3 regions of the Vibrio sp. RC2502 genome follow, and region 2 is predicted to be linked to each of the others. Evidence: predicted binding sites of a transcription regulator. Region 2 holds the regulator's gene; each other region holds the start of a gene.

Region 1 (6,560 bases), 1.6 Mb from region 2:
CGGATGAATCTACACCACCAGAAAGACCTAGAATAACTTCATCGTCACGCACTTGCTCTTTAATACGAGCAACAGCGTCTTCGATGATAGATTCAGAGGTCCATAGACGCTCACAGCCACACACGCCAAGAACGAAGTTCTCTAGCATTTGTAGGCCACCTTTCGTGTGTGTTACTTCTGGGTGGAACTGAACGCCGTAGTATTTCTTCTCTTCGTTCGCCATTGCCGCGTAAGGACAAGTGTCTGTCTCACCGACTTTTACGAAGTCTGCTGGAATTTCTACAACTTTGTCACCGTGGCTCATCCAAACGTCTTGAGTCGCTTCAAGATCTTTGAAGATCGCAGATTCGCCAGAAACTTTTACTTGTGCGTAGCCAAATTCACGCTCGTTTGAGCCCGCGACTTTACCACCTAGCTGTTCTGCCATGGTTTGCATGCCGTAACATACACCAAGTACAGGAACACCTGAGTCAAATACATATTGAGGAGCGCGAGGAGAGTTTTCTTCTGTAACGCTTTCTGGGCCACCAGAAAGGATAATGCCATCTGGGTTGAATTCGCGAATATCCGCTTCTTCTACGTCCCAGCTCCATAGCTCACAGTAAACGCCGATTTCGCGTACGCGACGTGCAACTAATTGAGTGTACTGAGAACCGAAGTCCAAGATCAGAATACGTTGGTCATGGATATTTTTAGTCATTTTGAGCAGTCTTTTAAGGCTAAGTGATTAAAACCGAGGCGAGTGTACTCGCCTCTTCTTAATGCTTCAAGGAAAAAGCAAACGTTTACGTTAGGCTATTAGTTACCTAGACGGTAGTTTGGCGCTTCCTTAGTGATCTGAACGTCGTGTACGTGAGATTCTTGCATACCCGCACCAGAAATACGTACAAATTCAGCTTTAGTACGCATGTCTTCGATAGTTGCAGAACCCGTAAGACCCATGCTTGAACGTAGACCACCCATTTGTTGGTGTACGATCTCTTTTAGGCGGCCTTTGTATGCGATACGACCTTCAATGCCTTCTGGTACAAGCTTGTCTGCTGCGTTGTCAGACTGGAAGTAACGGTCAGAAGAACCTTGAGACATCGCGCCTAGAGAACCCATACCACGGTAAGCTTTGTAAGAACGGCCGTTGTAAAGAATCACTTCGCCCGGCGCCTCTTCTGTACCTGCGAACATAGAACCAACCATCACACATGATGCGCCTGCTACGATTGCTTTACAGATATCACCAGAGAAACGGATACCGCCGTCAGCAATTACTGGGATGCCGTATTCGTTAGCCACTTCAGCCGCGTCAGCGATTGCTGTGATTTGAGGAACACCAACACCCGTTACGATGCGAGTCGTACAGATAGAACCAGGGCCAATACCGACTTTCACTGCGCTCACGCCAGCTTCGATCAGTGCTTTCGCGCCAGCACCTGTTGCGACGTTACCGCCGATGATGTCTAGATCTGGGTACGCAGCACGAGTGTCACGAATACGTTGTAGAACGCCTTCTGAATGACCGTGAGAAGAGTCGATAAGTAGTACGTCAACGCCCGCTTCTACAAGTGCAGCAACACGTTCTTCGTTACCCGCACCAGCACCAACAGCAGCGCCAACACGTAGACGACCGCGCTCATCTTTACATGCATTTGGTTTACGTTCTGCTTTATGGAAGTCTTTAGCAGTGATCATACCGGTTAGTTTGAACTCATCGTTCACTACCAGTACTTTTTCAACGCGTGCTTCATGCATTTTCTCTTGAACTTCTTCACGAGTTGCACCTTCTTTTACAGAAGCTAGACGCTCTTTAGGCGTCATTACCGCAGACACTTTCTTAGATAGGTCAGTCACAAAGCGTACGTCACGACCAGTGATGATACCCACTAGCTCGTTGTGCTCTGTTACTACAGGGAAACCTGCAAAACCGTGCTTTTCAGTCAGAGCGACTACATCGGCGATGGTTGCATCAGGATTCACAGTCACAGGGTCTGTTACCACACCAGCTTCGAACTTCTTAACTTTACGAACTTCTGCCGCTTGCTGCTCAATAGACATGTTCTTGTGGATAAAGCCAATGCCACCTTCCTGCGCAAGAGCGATAGCTAGACGGGCTTCCGTCACGGTGTCCATCGACGCAGAAATCATAGGGATGTTCAGACTGATGTTTTTCGTCAACTGAGTGCGAAGATCAGCTGTGTTTGGGAGAACGGTGGAGTGTGCTGGCACAAGTAGTACGTCATCGAATGTCAGCGCTTCTTTGGCAATTCTTAGCATTTGCAATATCTCACAATTAGAGGAGTAAAAAGAACAATCCAATCTCATCGTTTCGCATAATGAGGGTAACTGGTTTTAGGTAACAAGTTACATTTGGATTAGATATTGCGGAGGGATTATACGTTCAACGCAATCGCTTGACTACAAGTTTTTTAATTTTTTTCTTGCAATTACCCCCTTGCTATGTATTATATTGCCGCTAATTTCCATACTCACGTCTAAGAGATTAGCTGTGCTCTCCAAGACCAATCAAAACATCTTCACTGTTTCTCGTCTCAACGCAGAAGTTCGTTTACTCCTTGAAAACGAAATGGGGATCGTTTGGCTTGTCGGAGAGATATCCAACTTCTCTGCTCCTGTTTCCGGTCACTGGTACCTCACCCTTAAAGATTCTCGTGCTCAAGTAAAATGTGCCATGTTCCGTGGTAACAATCGTCGCGTTACTTTCAAACCTGCAAATGGCAATCAAGTTTTAGTTAAAGCCCGTCTGTCTCTGTATGAGCCACGTGGTGACTACCAATTGATCATCGAAAGCATGCAGCCTGAAGGCGATGGTCGCCTACAACAAGAGTTTGAAGAGCTTAAGATGAAGTTGGCAGCGGAAGGTTTGTTCGCTCAAACCAACAAACTGCCACTACCAGAACATCCAAAGCGTGTTGGTATCATCACTTCTAAAACAGGTGCTGCGCTTTACGACATATTGGACGTTTTAAAACGCCGTGATCCTTCCCTACCCGTGGTGATTTATCCGACCATGGTCCAAGGTGATGACGCAGCCATTCAAATTGCCCAAGCAATCGGTCGTGCGAATAGCCGAAATGAATGTGATGTATTGATTGTTGGTCGTGGCGGCGGCTCTCTAGAAGACTTATGGTGCTTTAACAATGAGATCCTTGCTCGCACTATTGCTGCAAGTCAAATCCCGATCATTAGTGCTGTGGGCCATGAAGTCGACATGACGATTGCCGATTTTGTTGCCGATGTGCGAGCTCCTACTCCATCAGCTGCCGCTGAACTGGTTAGCCGTGACAACAGCCATAAAGATCAATCGCTTGTAGCGAAACAGCATAAACTAGCTAGTGCGATGCGCTACTACTTAGCGCAGCAAAAACAGCAATCTGCGCAACTTCTGCATCGCTTAGAACGCCAACATCCAAGTTATCAGTTGCAGCGTCAGTCACAGCAACTCGATGAGCTGGATATGCGTTTGCGTAGAGCTATGCAACGCTTCATCGATACACGCCAACAAGCCGTTGAGCGTAAACACCATCGTCTGCAATTAAACTCTCCTATTAAACACTTAGCACAACAAAAGTCGAGGCTTGAACGTGTTGAGCACAAGCTAATGGACGCAATGGATCGAAAACTACTGACGATGCGTCATCAGTTAGCGATTGCGGCAGAAAAGTTAGATACCGTCAGTCCCCTAGCGACACTCAAGCGTGGTTACTCCATCACGCAAACGGATCAAGGTAAGGTCGTTACAAGCGCAGATGATGTAAAAACGGGCGACCTTTTAGTCACCCGTTTGGCTAATGGTGAGATTCACTCTACCGTTAGTTAGCCAACTTTAAAGTGAGCTTAGTCAGCTGATTTTTTGAAACTCAAATCGCACACGAGATTTAGATTTGAGTTCATTACAGGTATTGCAGAAATAATTCGCAGCCCCACAAGCCTGAAGCTTTTCTAACTCAGCACCACAGTCCGGGCAAAAACCTACTTTTTTGAAATCGGATTCACATTGGCCACAATGATATTGACCAGTCCATTCTAGTTCTACTTCGCAATCTGGACATTTGTTCTGTTGCATATCTCTCACCTTACTGTTTCACTCGCTCCAGTATTCACATTTTCTAACCGCTAACCTTGATGTATACACCATATGCAAGGTAATGGGTTTACTTCACGAGAAGCTTACTTTAAGAAAGATCTTATTCTGATCATCGGATATTTACCATTTGATCAGCGATCACCCCCTAAAAGAATATTTATATAACCACACACCGAAAGCATAAGTTACATGTTCTGCATTCCAATTTAAAGAAGCATAAAACACCAAAATAAAATTCAAAAAAAGAAAAAACAGAATTTAATAAAAAGATCTAATTGGAAAAGCAAGCTATTACATCGGTGTGCATTTCAATCGTTTGTGAATCCATTTCGACCAACTTGACGTGTATCGAGCCAAAGTCACTCAAATGCTCTGCGTGCGTTCCTCCACAAGGGATCACGGCCAATTCTCCCTCTCCCAAGTCACATTTCCAATAACGAGAATCGGTCAAGTTGTCACCATGGCAGTCCATAATGATCGCCGCGTCTCTTTCCAGCCAAAGCTTCAATTGTGCATTCACCTGACCCTCTATTTTCTCTAAGTCTGACAGCATTTCTGCGCTGTTTAGGCCTCTTTTACGGAGTGTTTTACCTAAACGGTAAGTATCTAGGCACTTGTCTGGTGTTACAAAGCTGGCTTCTTGGGCATAACTATTAAAATCATAGTTGCCATGTGGGTCTTTACGATCTGCATCTTTACGCCAGTAACTGGCAGCGAGGACTTTATTTAGGGCTAAGTAGGCGAGATGACCTGCACTGTGTCCACGACTCAATGCTTGTTGGTACTCTTTATCCACTTTCAGCGTCACTCGTGTACCTTGAGATAGAGTGTCAACAAGCGCTAATACATGTACGACAACAAATAACCAGCCTTCTGTATCGCGCTTTACAGGGATTGCCGCTCCAACAAATAACTCTCCGGTTGCCACTTCAATGGCACCAACTTGACAATCAATCACTTCAAATTGTTGATCATTAAATACTAAGATGCCTTTATCCGCGGGATGATCAGGCCAGATATGGCTAACGGGATGAAACGGAGTCACGTCGGTGACTACGTAGGTCACTTCATTGTGGTTTTGAACGAGTTGAATCTGAGCGTCCAACTGCCAAGTTTGATGGCAGAAACGGGTTTGTGTCGCGGTAATCGTCATGCTTTGCTTATCTTTGTGAATGTAAGAAGTTAAGGTTGTGTGCTGAGCATTTGAAGATACAGGAATCTGCACGTCATCACTAATATCACTAGAGAAAAACCGCGCAGAAGAACATTGTGATAATGATGAAAGTAAGGTTTAGAAAAGGACACATCTCACATCACTTTTAGAGGTTGCAAAAAACAGATAAAAAAATACCCAAGTAAAAACTTGGGTATCTTCAAATGCTTAAATTATTTTTTGCGGTTTTTAACCACAGACATCATACGTTTACGCTTACGCTCTTGAGACAAAGTTAGCTTGTTCGCACGATTCTCAAACGGGTTTTCGCTATTCTGGAAGTTGATACGAATTGGCGTACCCATAATTTCCAGTGACTTGCGGAAGTAGTTCATCAAGTAACGCTTGTATGAATCCGGAAGTTCACGAACCATGTTACCGTGAATCACGACGATTGGTGGGTTGTAACCACCTGCGTGCGCGTATTTTAGCTTGATACGACGGCCACGAACCATTGGCGGTTGGTGATCATCAGTCGCCATCTTCATGATACGAGTCAAAACAGAGGTACCAACACGTGTCGTTGCCGACTTGTACGCTTCTTGGATAGACTCAAACAAGTGACCAACACCAGTACCGTGCAGTGCAGAAATAAAGTGAATACGAGCAAAGTCTACGAAACCTAGGCGGCGGTCTAGCTCTTTCTTCACGTTCTCTTTTACTTCGTTATCTAGACCATCCCACTTGTTTACCGCTAGTACGATTGAACGACCGGCGTTCAATGCAAAACCTAGCAGGCTCAAGTCTTGGTCAGAGATGTTTTCACGTGCGTCGATAACCAATAGCACTACGTTTGCGTCTTCGACAGCTTTCAACGTTTTAACAACGGAGAATTTCTCAACCGTTTCGTTAATACGACCACGACGACGTACACCCGCAGTATCAATGATTACATACTCACGGCCATCACGTTCCATAGGAATGTAGATTGAGTCACGAGTTGTGCCTGGCATGTCGTATACCACAACACGTTCTTCACCAAGAATACGGTTGGTTAACGTCGACTTACCAACGTTTGGACGACCAATGATTGCTAGTTTGATTGGCTGTTCTTGTAGACGTTGGAACTCCGCTTCCGCTTCTTCTTCGGTGTATTCGTCTGGTGCAATTTCAGCGTCTTCAAATTCTGTCAGATCTTCAATCTCACCTTCTTCTGATTCACTTGTTAGTAAATCATCAAAGAATGGAGCTAGTGCACGCTCAAGCAACGCTGTAACACCACGACCGTGTGCAGCCGCGATTTGGTACATG
Region 2 (6,560 bases):
ACTAATACGTGATAGCTCATTTACACCACTTTCTGTCTTCTTATTATCCAAGACGTATTCTATTCATAACTAGTAACATTTCTAGTCATAGATACATTAAAAAGCAAGATTTAGCGTTTTTATTGATTCAAAACAAGCTTGCCCATCACCGTTAACAAGTGCACACAATTCAACATAATCAACAATAATTATAGTTACTGCTATTCATCTTATTTGATTACACTTAGGGGATATCCCTAATTGACTTTATGATGCAATACTCGAAGCATCCTTCAGGAGCCAAAAATGCAAGAAGTGAAAGCTTTTAATGAAAAGCGTGCTGAAATTTACTGGTGGTTTTCGAGCTTATTCGCTAAAGAACTCAGCGAAAAAGAACTAGAAACCTACCACAGTGTTGAAATTCGCAGTTTTTTAGCGGGCTTAGGTGAGAACGAATCACTCAAGCCAGCCGTTGATAGCCTAGTTGATGCCCTAAACAGACTCCAAGACCGCAATGATGCTCAACTAGAACTTGCAGCAGATTTTTGCGAGCTGTTCTTAAAAACAGATAAGTATGGGGCACTACCGTACGCTTCTATGTACATTGGTGAATCAGGTTTGCTTAATGACAAACCTGCAGAAGAGATGGAAAAACTGATGGCAGATTTTGGGGTTCAGGTAGACGAAAACCTCAAAGAACCAGCAGACCATCTCGCTGTCGAATTGGACTTTTTGGGCAACATGATCATTCGCTCAAATGAGTTAGAGCAAGAAAAACATATGGAAGAGGCTTTCGTTAAACAAAACGATTTCATCCAAAATCAACTCATGTCTTGGTTGCCAAAATTTGCTGAAAAATGTAAGCAATTTGATGATTTTGGCTTCTACTTAAGCGTTGCGCAACTATTAATTGCATTTTGTAAACTGGACAGCGCTTACCTTCTTGGTGAATAATCACCGCCTATTTTTAGGGAGCCTGCCTGTCGGGCTCCCTATTTTATTCGCTTGCTTTTAATCTGGCTCAAAGACGTTCGTTCATTTAGCAGTCAAAATGTGACTTCAAATACACAAAACTCTTGCTGAAAATATTGCCAGCCAGCCCACATAGGGCTAAAATGTGAACGCAAACGATTAAATATGATTTATATGTAAACCGCTGAAATATAGCGGTTTTTGTTTTTTATTAATAGGTTGATAACCACTTCCTCATATTTAGTAGGAAGCCGAGTACCTTCAACCAAGTTGCTACAAATCTTTTTATACCGATTTCGGTACAACCGCTGCCTACTAGAATAGACACTACTGTTGTTGTGGTGTTTAGTTTGCGCAAAAAACTAAGCGTATGGTTGTATTCACTACGGTATTAAGTAGCTCGATACAGGACATCATTTATGGCCACTATAAAAGACGTTGCTCGCTTAGCCGGCGTTTCTACCACGACAGTTTCGCACGTTATTAATAAGACACGTTTTGTTGCAGAAGCAACCCAAGAAAAAGTAATGAAAGCGGTTGATGAGCTTAACTACGCACCAAGCGCAGTTGCTCGTAGTTTAAAATGCAACTCAACTCGTACTATTGGTATGTTGGTAACACAATCAACTAACCTGTTCTTCTCTGAAGTGATCGACGGTGTAGAAAGCTACTGCTACCGTCAAGGTTACACGTTGATCTTGTGTAATACTGGCGGCATCTACGAGAAACAGCGCGACTACATCCGCATGCTTGCTGAGAAACGTGTAGATGGCATTTTGGTGATGTGTTCAGATCTAACCGAAGAACTAAAAGAGATGTTAGATCGTCACTCAGATATCCCGAAAGTTGTGATGGATTGGGGCCCAGAGAGTTCTCGTGCGGACAAGATCATCGATAACTCTGAAGAAGGTGGCTACCTAGCAACTAAATATCTTATCGATAACGGCCACACTGACATCGCCTGCCTTAGTGGTCACTTTGAGAAACTTGCTTGCCAAGAGCGTATCGCTGGTTTTCGTCGTGCCATGGCTGAAGCAAAACTGCCAATCAATGAAGATTGGATTCTTGAAGGTAACTTTGAATGTGATACTGCGGTACTGGTTGCAGACAAGATCACCGCGATGGAAAAACGCCCTACTGCAGTATTCTGTTTTAACGACACCATGGCACTTGGCTTAATGAGCCGTCTGCAACAAAACGGCATCAAGGTTCCAGATGACGTTTCTGTTATCGGTTACGACAACATTGAACTTGCAGAGTACTTCTCACCACCGCTAACAACGATTCACCAACCTAAACGTCGTGTGGGTAAAAATGCGTTTGAGATCCTACTTGAACGCATTAAAGATAAAGAACACGAAAAACGTGTGTTCGAGATGCAACCAGAGATTGTTATCCGCAATACCGTTAAGAAACTTAATTAAATGAACACAAGCGCCCTTAGGGGCGCTTTTTTTTATTAAAAAAATAACACTTCCCGCACACTTTGCCTCATTCTTAAAAACAATAACTTCCATAAGTTACTGTTTTCTTTACATGTGAATTATTAATTCCCGCTTCTTTTCAAACATTAAATACAATTCTCAATTATGAGTACCCATGCACAAAATGGCATTATTTATTGAATCAAGATCACGTTTTAAAATCTAAAGTGTGATGTTAATTCAATATACGAAGTATCCTCATCTGGTCACGCACAGGGCAAACCATCCGAAAGGGTGGGACGCAAAGCCTCCGGCCTGAACCATAGTAGTATATGGAAGGTAGCGGGGTTACCGATGGCAAGTGTGCAACCAATGTCTTTACCCTTTAATGACATTGCCTTTGCGCACGTTTGCTACTCTCTCGGACCTGACTTTTGGTGGCGTAATATTAATTACACCGAGATAACAAAACATGGATAAACCGATACTCAAAGACTCTATGAAGCTATTTGAGGCACTTGGTACTATCAAGTCGCGCTCAATGTTTGGTGGCTTCGGACTTTTCGCTGATGAAACGATGTTTGCACTAGTGGTAAACAACCAGCTTCATATACGAGCAGACCAACAAACTTCATCTGACTTCGAGACACAGGGTCTAAAGCCTTACGTTTATAAAAAACGTGGCTTCCCAGTCGTTACTAAGTACTACGCTATTTCCAGCGAACTATGGGAATCTAGCGATCGCTTAATTGAAGTAGCGAAAAAATCCTTAGAAAACGCCAAACTTGAGAAAGAACAACAAGCGAGCACTAAGCCTAATCGCTTGAAAGATCTGCCGAACCTGAGATTGGCTACAGAAAGAATGCTTAAGAAAGCGGGTATTGATTCTGTTGCTCAACTTGAAGAAGAAGGCGCACTAAGTGCTTATAAAGCGATCAGAGACACGCACTCCACCACAGTTAGCCTTGAGCTACTTTGGGCCTTAGAAGGTGCTATTAACGGCACACACTGGAGTGTAGTCCCCCAGTCTCGTCGTGAAGAATTAATGAATGGCCTTTCGTAACAGAAGTCTGCTCTAATCTATCGACTAAAACCGCAGTGCGAACTGCGGTTTTTTTATGAAATTTTTTTAGCTCCCCTCGTGTCTACTCCTTTGTAAATCCCAAAACACCCGTATCTTCAGCGCCACGACTTAGTTTCGATAACGAGATTGTTAAAACAATATTCAGTATGAATACTTTAAGCGGTAGCCTAGATATAGAAACGGAGCACACATGAATAAAAAACTTATCTTTGGACTGATACTTGTTGCCACCATTCTTTTGTTAGGCGCTAATTTTGGTCAATATCTAACGCTTGAAAACGCAAAAGCGCAGCAAGAAGCACTCAATTCATTCATCGAAGCCAACATCGTCTATGCCGCCACGCTGTATTTTTTAGCGTATGTTGCGATTACCGCATTTTCTATTCCCGGAGCAGCAGTGGTTACTTTGCTAGGCGCAGCGTTGTTTGGGTTTTGGTTTAGCTTACTTTTGGTTTCTTTTGCCAGTACGATCGGTGCGACCTTAGCTTTCTTGAGTAGCCGATATTTGCTTAGGGATTGGGTTCAATCGAGATTTGGGGAAAAGCTTGTTGCGATTAACCAAGGAGTAAAAAAGGATGGCGCGTTTTATCTGTTTTCTTTGCGCTTAATTCCAGTGTTCCCATTTTTCCTCATCAACCTACTGATGGGATTAACACCTATGAGCATTGCGCGCTTTTATTTAACCAGTCAAATAGGCATGCTCCCTGGTACTGCCGTTTACCTTAACGCTGGTACTCAGTTAGCAACCATTGATAGCCTTTCTGGTATCGTATCCCCGACGGTATTAGCATCTTTTGCTTTGCTGGGGCTGTTTCCAATACTCGTAAAATGGGTTATGAATAAGGTCAGACCAACCCCTACTCAGCCAAATGGCAGTATTTGATGAAAATCTTTATCGCGAAAAATCCAGCAGAAGCGCACATCGTATGTGAACTATTAAAAACTGAAGATATATGCTGTGAGGTGCGTGGCGAAGGACTTTTTGGTCTGAAAGGTGAGCTTCCTTTTGGCGATGATACTGATCCTTATGTTTGGCTATTAGATCCAGAACAACAATTGAAAGCTCACGCAATTATTGAAGCATTTAGGCAGCAGTCACAAAGAAACATATATGAAGACTGGCAATGTCCTCATTGTCTTGAACACAACGAAGGACAGTTTGGTGCGTGTTGGCAATGTGGATATCAAATTGGGGAGCCATGATCGTTCCCCTATTCTCGCATTTCAGGTGTCTATATTGATGGCTAGACGACGATACTTTGTTGCTTTATAAATTCGATAGAGTGTTGGTTAAAATCTTCAGGACGCTCTACATTGCAGACATGACCGCAGTTTGGAATTTCACGCAAGATACTGAGCTTATGCGCTGCAACCATCTCTTTCACCGGTTGGATGAACATATAGTCTCTATCACCCATCAAATACAATGTCGGTATAGGTAACTCTCTGTCTTTGAAGTACTTCATCAATGGGTTTACATCCGCGGCAAGAATAAACCAGCGTTTAAACTCTTTTTGGCACAGCTTCTTTGCTTCTCGAATAAACAAATGCCTTGATTCACGCTGACTTCGTTGCGGCATCACAATGTAGGCAAACAGCTTATACAACCACATATAAGGCAAGATATGTTTACAGAAGTTACCCAACTTAACCAAAATCTGCGAACGCGTATTCAAGCGTGTCACCGCACCGCCTAAAACCATCGAACGAACTCTTTCAGAAGACAACTCCGCTAAATTTCGAACAATGATCGTACCCAACGACATGCCAACAAAGTGCGCCGACTGGATTTTGAGGTGATCCAGCACTTTTAATATATCTTGCGTCACTTCCGTGAAGGTGTAACGACTAGTTATCAACTCTTTCAAAAGCTGATTGGATTTTCCATGTCCTCGTAAGTCGATCAGCAACAAATTAAAGTGCTGCTTATATGCTTTAATTTGTTTAAACCATATCGAAGAACTGCCACCAGCACCATGCACGAAAACAACCCACTCATTACTAGTAGGATGCAGATAGGTTTTGTGAAAAAGCAGTGGCTGAGTCATGAGTCAGTATAAGTAAGATTCTTTGTGATAGAGAGTGACGGAATCCTATCACACTCCGTAAAGCCAAGGTAATAAAGGCACCTCAATAGGTGCCTTTGGTTACACTTTTTATCAAACTTGCGTCAATTTAACGCTGAACGATAGAGTTGCAAATACGATTCTGCGGCCTTCCTCCAGCAGAAATCTTTTTGCATTGCATGCAGTTGTACTCTTTGCACTTCCGTCAGGTTTTGCGCATACAACAGCAACGCTCGCAGCATAGTAAGTAGCAGCGCTTGAGACGTCGGTTCATAAAATACAAATCCAGTAGCGTCGCAAGGGTCTACGTCGTAATCATTCACACTGTCTTTTAAGCCACCTACCCCTCTCACAATAGGCAAGGTGCCGTAAGCCATGCTGTAGATCTGATTTAAGCCACATGGTTCGAATTCAGAAGGCATTAAGAAGAAATCCGAACCAGCTTCAACTAAATGCGCGAGTTCATTGTCATACGCCTCAACAAATACAAACTTGTCGGAGAATTGCGCCGCAACCTCTTCCAATTGTGCAGCCAATACGGGATCACCCGTCCCAACAACAACGACTTGAACATCATGCTTCAAAAAATCCGCCAAAGCCGGCAGCAAGTAATGCACGCCTTTTTGCTGAGTCAAACGACAAACCATACCAAACATGGCTACGTCTTTTTCAGCAAGGTTTAGCCTCTGCTGTAATGCGCGCTTACAAGTGTTTTTACCTAGAACCATACTTTGTTTGTCGGCACTATAGTTCATTGGCAAATAAACATCAGTTTCCGGATTCCAAGCACTGTAATCGCAACCATTTAAAATTCCGACTAGATCCCCTGCTCGTTGCTGAAACTCCCATGCCATTCCATGACTGCCAAGTTCTGTCTTTAGCTCTTCAGCGTACGTTGGGCTGACTGCATTTATCTTATCGGCATTCATTACGCCAGCTTTGAGCATAGTAATATGCGTTGCACTCACCGCAGCATCGGGAACGTTTCGGCAGTGAAACTCAGGCAAACACTGTACGTCGTCATAACTAAATACG
Region 3 (6,560 bases), 550 kb from region 2:
GCGCTTAAATGCCTGCTGTGCCAAAGATATACAATCAACCATGACTTGCTTGGCTTTATAACTCAGTTCAATGTCCATCCATACTCCGGTGTATTCAATAAAAAGCCCCCGCGTTGGCGAGGGCTGAATCATAGCATTTGTCCGTTAAGGCGTGTGTTTTTTCTTGATGGTTGCATGATAGGCGTGCCATGTACCGTAGCCCAAAATTGGCATGGTAAACAACATACCGATTCCGTAGGTAGCAAAGCCAATTAAGATACCGCCACAAATAATCGCTGCCCAAACAATCATGGCCGGAATATTGGATTTCACTGCGTTAAAGCTAGTAAACACCGCTGTCATCATGTCGACACGGCGCTCCATCATTAATGGAATCGAAAATGCAGAGATACTAAATACGATACAAGCCAACACGAATCCAACCAATGAACCTATGACCAGAAAAGGCAAAAACTCAGTCAGTGGTGCGCCTTGTACGGATGGGTACAACGCGTGGAGCAGCGCAGCGATACGCATCCAGAAAATCATACAGACGGCGAGCAATACTGCGAACGCCCATTGTGAGCTTGAGTTACGACCAATCGCTTTCATGGAATGGAGCAGGCGCGCTTTGTGCCCACGTTCTCTCTCCCAACTCGCATCATAAAGACCCAGTGCTAAAAACGGACCTATGAGCATATAGACGATGAGGCTTGGCATCACCACTAAGTGTGTGCCTTGCCATTGCACCAGAAGCACAATACCAATCGCTGCTGCCATAAAACAGATGCCGTAAAAAGCACTGATGAGAGGCATACGTACGAAATCATGTAACCCCAGAGCTAACCAATGAAAGGGGGCACTCAGATTGACGGTGTTACACGGAATGGTTCTGGCGTATTCATTATCTGGCACTTCCTTTCGTTTGCTTTGGAAGTCAGATGGATTCACGGTACGAGGCATAACTCCTCCTTGATTAATTCCCACGGTGTCAACGCTTACCAAGGTCGTCAGTACTCGATCATCTCAATGGTTATCTTAAGGAGTACAGTGACTTGGTATCGAGCCATACAAAAGGATGTTTGGTTTACGTGTTTTAATCACGGACTTCACCACGTGAACCTACATCTTATTACTCGGTGTTATATGCATCGAAAAGTGCATTTAACATTATGTTAACTATTGGCGGTGATAGGGGAATTTACAAATAATTGCTGAATTTTTGTTCGGCAAGGGGAGGGAGGAATGTTCGATACAAAAAGCCCCCGCCATAAGGCGAGGGCTTTGTTGATTCTTGCGTGGCTCGATTACTTGATGCCAGCGAAATCGCGTAGAAGCTCAGCTTTATCAGTCGCTTCCCATGGGAACTCTTCGCGACCGAAGTGACCGTATGCTGCTGTCTTCTTGTAGATTGGTTGAAGTAGGTTAAGCATTTCTTGTAGACCGTATGGACGTAGGTCGAAGAATTGACGAACCGCTTCAATGATGATGTCGTGAGATACTTTCTCGGTACCAAACGTTTCAACCATGATAGACGTTGGATCAGCAACACCGATTGCGTAAGAAAGTTGGATTTCACAACGGTCAGCCATACCAGCCGCTACGATGTTTTTCGCTACGTAACGTGCTGCGTAAGCTGCAGAGCGGTCTACTTTCGATGGATCTTTACCAGAGAATGCACCGCCACCGTGACGAGCTGCACCGCCGTAAGTATCTACGATGATTTTACGACCAGTTAGACCACAGTCACCCATTGGGCCACCGATAACGAAACGACCGGTTGGGTTGATGAAGAAGTTAGTGTCTTTGCTGATCCACTCTGCAGGAAGAACAGGTTTGATGATCTCTTCCATTACTGCTTCACGTAGGTCAGGCGTAGAGATTGAATCACAGTGCTGAGTTGAAAGAACAACAGCATCGATACCGACAATCTTACCTTGGTCGTACTGGAACGTTACCTGAGATTTTGCGTCTGGACGCAACCAAGGTAGTGTGCCGTTTTTACGAACTTCTGCTTGCTTTTCAACAAGACGGTGAGAGTAAGTGATTGGCGCTGGCATGAGTACTTCAGTTTCGTTACATGCGTAACCAAACATGATGCCTTGGTCGCCTGCACCTTGCTCTTTAGGGTCAGCTTTATCAACACCTTGGTTAATATCTGGAGACTGTTTACCGATTGTGTTTAGAACAGCACAAGAGTTCGCGTCAAAGCCCATATCTGAGTGTACGTAGCCGATTTCACGAACGGTTTCACGAGTTAACTCTTCGATGTCAACCCATGCTGAAGTCGTGATTTCACCACCCACCATTACCATACCGGTTTTAACGTAAGTCTCACATGCAACACGAGCCTTTGGATCTTGCTCTAGAATCGCGTCAAGAACCGCATCAGAAATCTGGTCTGCAATTTTATCTGGATGACCTTCTGATACTGACTCAGAAGTAAACAGGTGCTTAGCCATGTTAGCTCCACTATATCTGGTTTAAAACTGAGGAATGATAAACTCCTCAGCGCAAATTAATACTAATATTTGTAGGTGTATCTACATCTAGACGTCTATTCTAATTTTGATTGCTCGAATTACAAGCTCTTTTTTGGTTTTTGTTATAACCAAACGTTTGCTTGAATTATTGATAATTTTTAGAACTTCGATGTATTTGAACTGAAAGGTGCAATATTTGTGAGGTTTTGGGTTGGAAAACGTTTGCACACCCAACTTGGCTTTGAGAGAATTGTGACCTCTTTTTTCGTTTCGCTTAATGTACTCAGGAGCAGACATGTCGTCTCGTAAACATCTTGCCAATGCAATTCGTGCTCTAAGCATGGATGGTGTTCAACAAGCTAACTCTGGCCACCCAGGCGCACCTATGGGTATGGCTGATATCGCTGAAGTTCTTTGGCGCTCTCACCTAAACCACAACCCAGCTAACCCAGAGTGGGCAGATCGCGACCGTTTTGTACTTTCAAACGGCCACGGTTCTATGCTGATCTACTCTCTACTGCACTTGAGCGGTTACGAGCTATCTATCGATGATCTGAAAAACTTCCGTCAGCTTCACTCTAAGACTCCAGGTCACCCAGAGTACGGCTACGCACCAGGCATCGAAACGACAACAGGTCCTCTAGGTCAAGGTATCACGAACGCTGTTGGTATGGCTCTAGCAGAAAAAGCGCTAGCAGCACAATTCAACAAAGAAGGCCACGACATCATTGACCATTTCACTTACGTGTTCATGGGTGATGGCTGTCTGATGGAAGGTATCTCGCATGAGGCATGTTCTCTTGCTGGTACGCTAGGCCTAGGTAAACTGATCGCATTTTGGGATGACAACGGCATCTCTATCGATGGTCACGTTGAAGGTTGGTTCTCTGACGATACACCTAAGCGTTTCGAAGCTTACGGTTGGCACGTAATCCCAGCAGTGGATGGCCACGATTCTGAAGCAATCAACGCAGCGATTGAAGCTGCAAAAGCAGACCCTCGTCCTACGCTAATTTGTACGAAGACTATCATCGGTTTTGGTTCTCCAAACAAATCGGGTTCTCACGACTGTCACGGTGCACCACTAGGCGCTGAAGAAATCGCAGCAGCACGTGAATTCCTAGGTTGGGAACACCCTGCATTTGAAATCCCTGCTGATGTATACGCAGAGTGGGATGCAAAAGCAGCTGGCGCTGAAAAAGAAGCAGCGTGGAACGCGAAGTTCGAAGCATACGCAGCGGCTTACCCAACAGAAGCAGCAGAGCTTAAGCGTCGTCTAAATGGCGAACTTCCTGCTGAGTGGGAAGAGAAAGCAAACCAAATCATTGCTGATCTTCAAGCAAACCCAGCAAACATTGCGTCACGTAAAGCATCTCAAAATGCTCTAGAAGCTTTCGGTCAAATGCTACCAGAATTTATGGGCGGCTCTGCTGACCTAGCACCTTCTAACCTAACCATGTGGTCGGGTTCTAAGTCTCTAGAAGCGAACGACTTCTCTGGTAACTACATCCACTACGGTGTACGTGAATTTGGTATGACTGCTATTATGAACGGTATCGCACTACACGGTGGTTTCGTTCCTTACGGCGCAACATTCCTAATGTTCATGGAATACGCTCGTAACGCAATGCGTATGGCTGCTTTGATGAAAATTCAGAACATCCAAGTGTACACACACGATTCTATCGGTCTTGGCGAAGATGGCCCAACTCACCAACCAGTTGAGCAAATGGCGTCTCTACGTTTGACTCCAAACATGAACACATGGCGTCCATGTGACCAAGTTGAGTCTGCTGTAGCATGGAAACTAGCGATTGAACGTAAAGATGCACCAACAGCACTTATCTTCTCTCGTCAAAACCTAGCGCAACAACCACGTAGCGCTGAGCAAGTTGCAGACATCGCGAAAGGTGGTTACATCCTGAAAGACAGCGATGGCAAACCTGAGCTAATCCTAATCGCAACAGGTTCTGAAGTTGAGTTAGCAGTGAAAGCCGCTGAACAACTAACAGCAGAAGGTAAGAAAGTACGCGTTGTTTCAATGCCATCAACAGATGCATTCGACAAACAAGACGCAGCTTACCGTGAAGCAGTTCTACCATCAGACGTAACAGCACGTATCGCTATTGAAGCGGGCATCGCAGACTTCTGGTACAAGTACGTTGGTTTCGACGGTCGCATCATCGGTATGACAACATTCGGTGAATCTGCACCTGCTGACCAGTTGTTCGAAATGTTTGGTTTCACTGTAGAAAACGTAGTGAACACAGCAAAAGAACTACTAGCGTAATCGAGACAGTTGTTTAAACCGACTCTGTTGAGCGGTTGTGAGAAAAGGCCATCATGTTGATGGCCTTTTTATTTGTCTCAATATTTCCAATCTAGCGGAATACTTTGGTGAATATCTTCAAGCAGTACGGATAAGCGAAGAGGATGGCGCCCTGCTGGTGTATAACAGTTGATCGTTATTGGCTCTGAAAGCCAGTCTTCAAGGCATGGGGTGATACGGCCGGGGTGATGTTTCTCATACCCTTGTGCAGTCCAAGTTGGCAAGAGACCAATGCCGTGTCCGTTGGCGATACTATCGATCTGCATAGCAATGTTGTCGCTATAGAGTCGGCTGACAAATGGTTCTAGAAAAAACTCCCCTTGTTCTGGGTGCGAGAGTAGCAAACCATTCTCTTGTATCGACCCAAAATCTATCCACGGATGTTTGTTTAGTTCTCTCGGGTGGTGGATGGGGCCATGTTTTTCGATGTAGTTTGGCGACGCGAATGGGGTGTAACGAAATACGCCAAGCGTTTCTTTGCGCCAATCCAGCCCTTTGTATTCACCTAGCCAGATAAACAAATCTGGATCGTGGTGTGTATCGGAAAAATCACTGGTGAGCTGGACTCTGACGTCAGGGTTCTCCGCCAGAAATTCATTGAGCACATCGCCTAACCAACTGCGAACTAACGCTGCGTGGCAAACGATATGTAGAGAGCCTGATACTTGATTATTTAAGCCTTGAAGCGCCTCATAACTTTCCTCGCTGAGCTCTAGGATCTGGCGGCTGTAGTCGGCAAAAATCTCCCCCGCGCGTGTCAGAATCAAGCGGTTGCCTTGTCGAGTCGTTAGCGCTTGGCCAAAGTCGGCTTCTAATTGTGCTAAGCGGCGGCTCACGGTGGATTTCGGCTGATTCAGTGCTTTGGCGGCTGCGGTCAAACTTTTGTGTTGGTTAAGCGCATCAAAAGCACGAATTGATGCTAAGTCGTGCATATCTTACTCCTTACTGCGTTATGTACGGATTCCATATATGGGAAGAACCGTTCCATAACTCTCACTATGCATCTCATTCTATTTATGAATAATTCCACTTCGAAAATAATAATCATTATCAATTATGGAGATGTAGATGTCCACTCTTAGACTGCCAGTGCTAACTGCAACTGGTGTTTTAGCCTTCGTCAGTGTCCCTCATGTATTTGCTAACGACTCAGTTTCTAAAATGGAAACCGTCGTGGTGACAGCGTCAAGTTATGAGCAATCCCAAGCGGATGCGCCTGCAAGTATTAGTGTTATCTCGCGAGAAGAATTGGACTCGCGCTACTACCGCGACGTGACTGATGCACTGAAAAGTGTGCCGGGTGTTGTTGTGACTGGTGGTGGTGATACAACCGATATCAGCATTCGTGGTATGGGCTCTAAGTACACGTTAATTCTTGTGGATGGTAAGCGCCAAAGTACTCGCGAAACTCGCCCAAATAGCGATGGCCCTGGTATTGAACAAGGTTGGTTGCCACCACTTCAAGCCATTGAGCGAATCGAAGTGATCCGTGGCCCGATGTCGACGCTGTATGGTTCCGATGCGATTGGGGGGGTGATTAACGTGATCACCCGTAAAGATGCGCTTGAGTGGACAGGTAATGTGCAGCTGGGGACGGTTATCCAAGAAAACAGCCGTTCTGGTGGTGAACAGAGTGCGAACTTCTTTGTAAATGGCCCTCTTGCAGAAAACTTGTTGCTACAGGTTTATGGTCAATACACCGCAAGGGAAGAAGATGACATTGATTATGGTTATGAAGACAAAGATATGCAGAGCATCTCTTCAAAACT

The links. Region 2 encodes PurR, which represses purine synthesis genes. Its sites were predicted from a motif close to TNANGNAAACGTTTNCNTNA; they were not measured.
Region 1: a site for PurR is predicted at 2,391-2,410, ahead of guaB (IMP dehydrogenase). Genes of this name have one in related genera too.
Region 3: a site for PurR is predicted at 2,587-2,606, ahead of metK (methionine adenosyltransferase). Genes of this name have one in related genera too.

What each region holds. Positions count from the first base shown of each region.
Region 1 is NZ_CM141453.1:623,959-630,518, reverse strand. Features, by position in the region: gene guaA (glutamine-hydrolyzing GMP synthase) at 1-700, opposite strand, end outside; gene guaB (IMP dehydrogenase) at 799-2,265, opposite strand; gene xseA (exodeoxyribonuclease VII large subunit) at 2,498-3,829, shown strand; gene ACYJZR_RS02910 (zinc ribbon domain-containing protein) at 3,851-4,075, opposite strand; gene ACYJZR_RS02905 (alanyl-tRNA editing protein) at 4,368-5,249, opposite strand; gene der (ribosome biogenesis GTPase Der) at 5,483-6,560, opposite strand, start outside.
Region 2 is NZ_CM141453.1:2,220,698-2,227,257, forward strand. Features, by position in the region: gene torR (two-component system response regulator TorR) at 1-20, opposite strand, end outside; gene torD (molecular chaperone TorD) at 286-933, shown strand; gene purR (HTH-type transcriptional repressor PurR) at 1,371-2,375, shown strand; cyclic di-GMP riboswitch class I at 2,642-2,731, shown strand; gene ACYJZR_RS10390 (TfoX/Sxy family DNA transformation protein) at 2,848-3,438, shown strand; gene ACYJZR_RS10395 (TVP38/TMEM64 family protein) at 3,650-4,342, shown strand; gene ACYJZR_RS10400 (putative signal transducing protein) at 4,342-4,662, shown strand; gene ACYJZR_RS10405 (alpha/beta fold hydrolase) at 4,704-5,507, opposite strand; gene glgA (glycogen synthase GlgA) at 5,630-6,560, opposite strand, start outside.
Region 3 is NZ_CM141453.1:2,770,148-2,776,707, reverse strand. Features, by position in the region: gene ACYJZR_RS12870 (SprT family zinc-dependent metalloprotease) at 1-78, opposite strand, end outside; gene ACYJZR_RS12865 (DUF2189 domain-containing protein) at 145-942, opposite strand; gene metK (methionine adenosyltransferase) at 1,287-2,441, opposite strand; gene tkt (transketolase) at 2,758-4,752, shown strand; gene ACYJZR_RS12850 (LysR family transcriptional regulator) at 4,830-5,723, opposite strand; gene ACYJZR_RS12845 (ligand-gated channel protein) at 5,860-6,560, shown strand, end outside.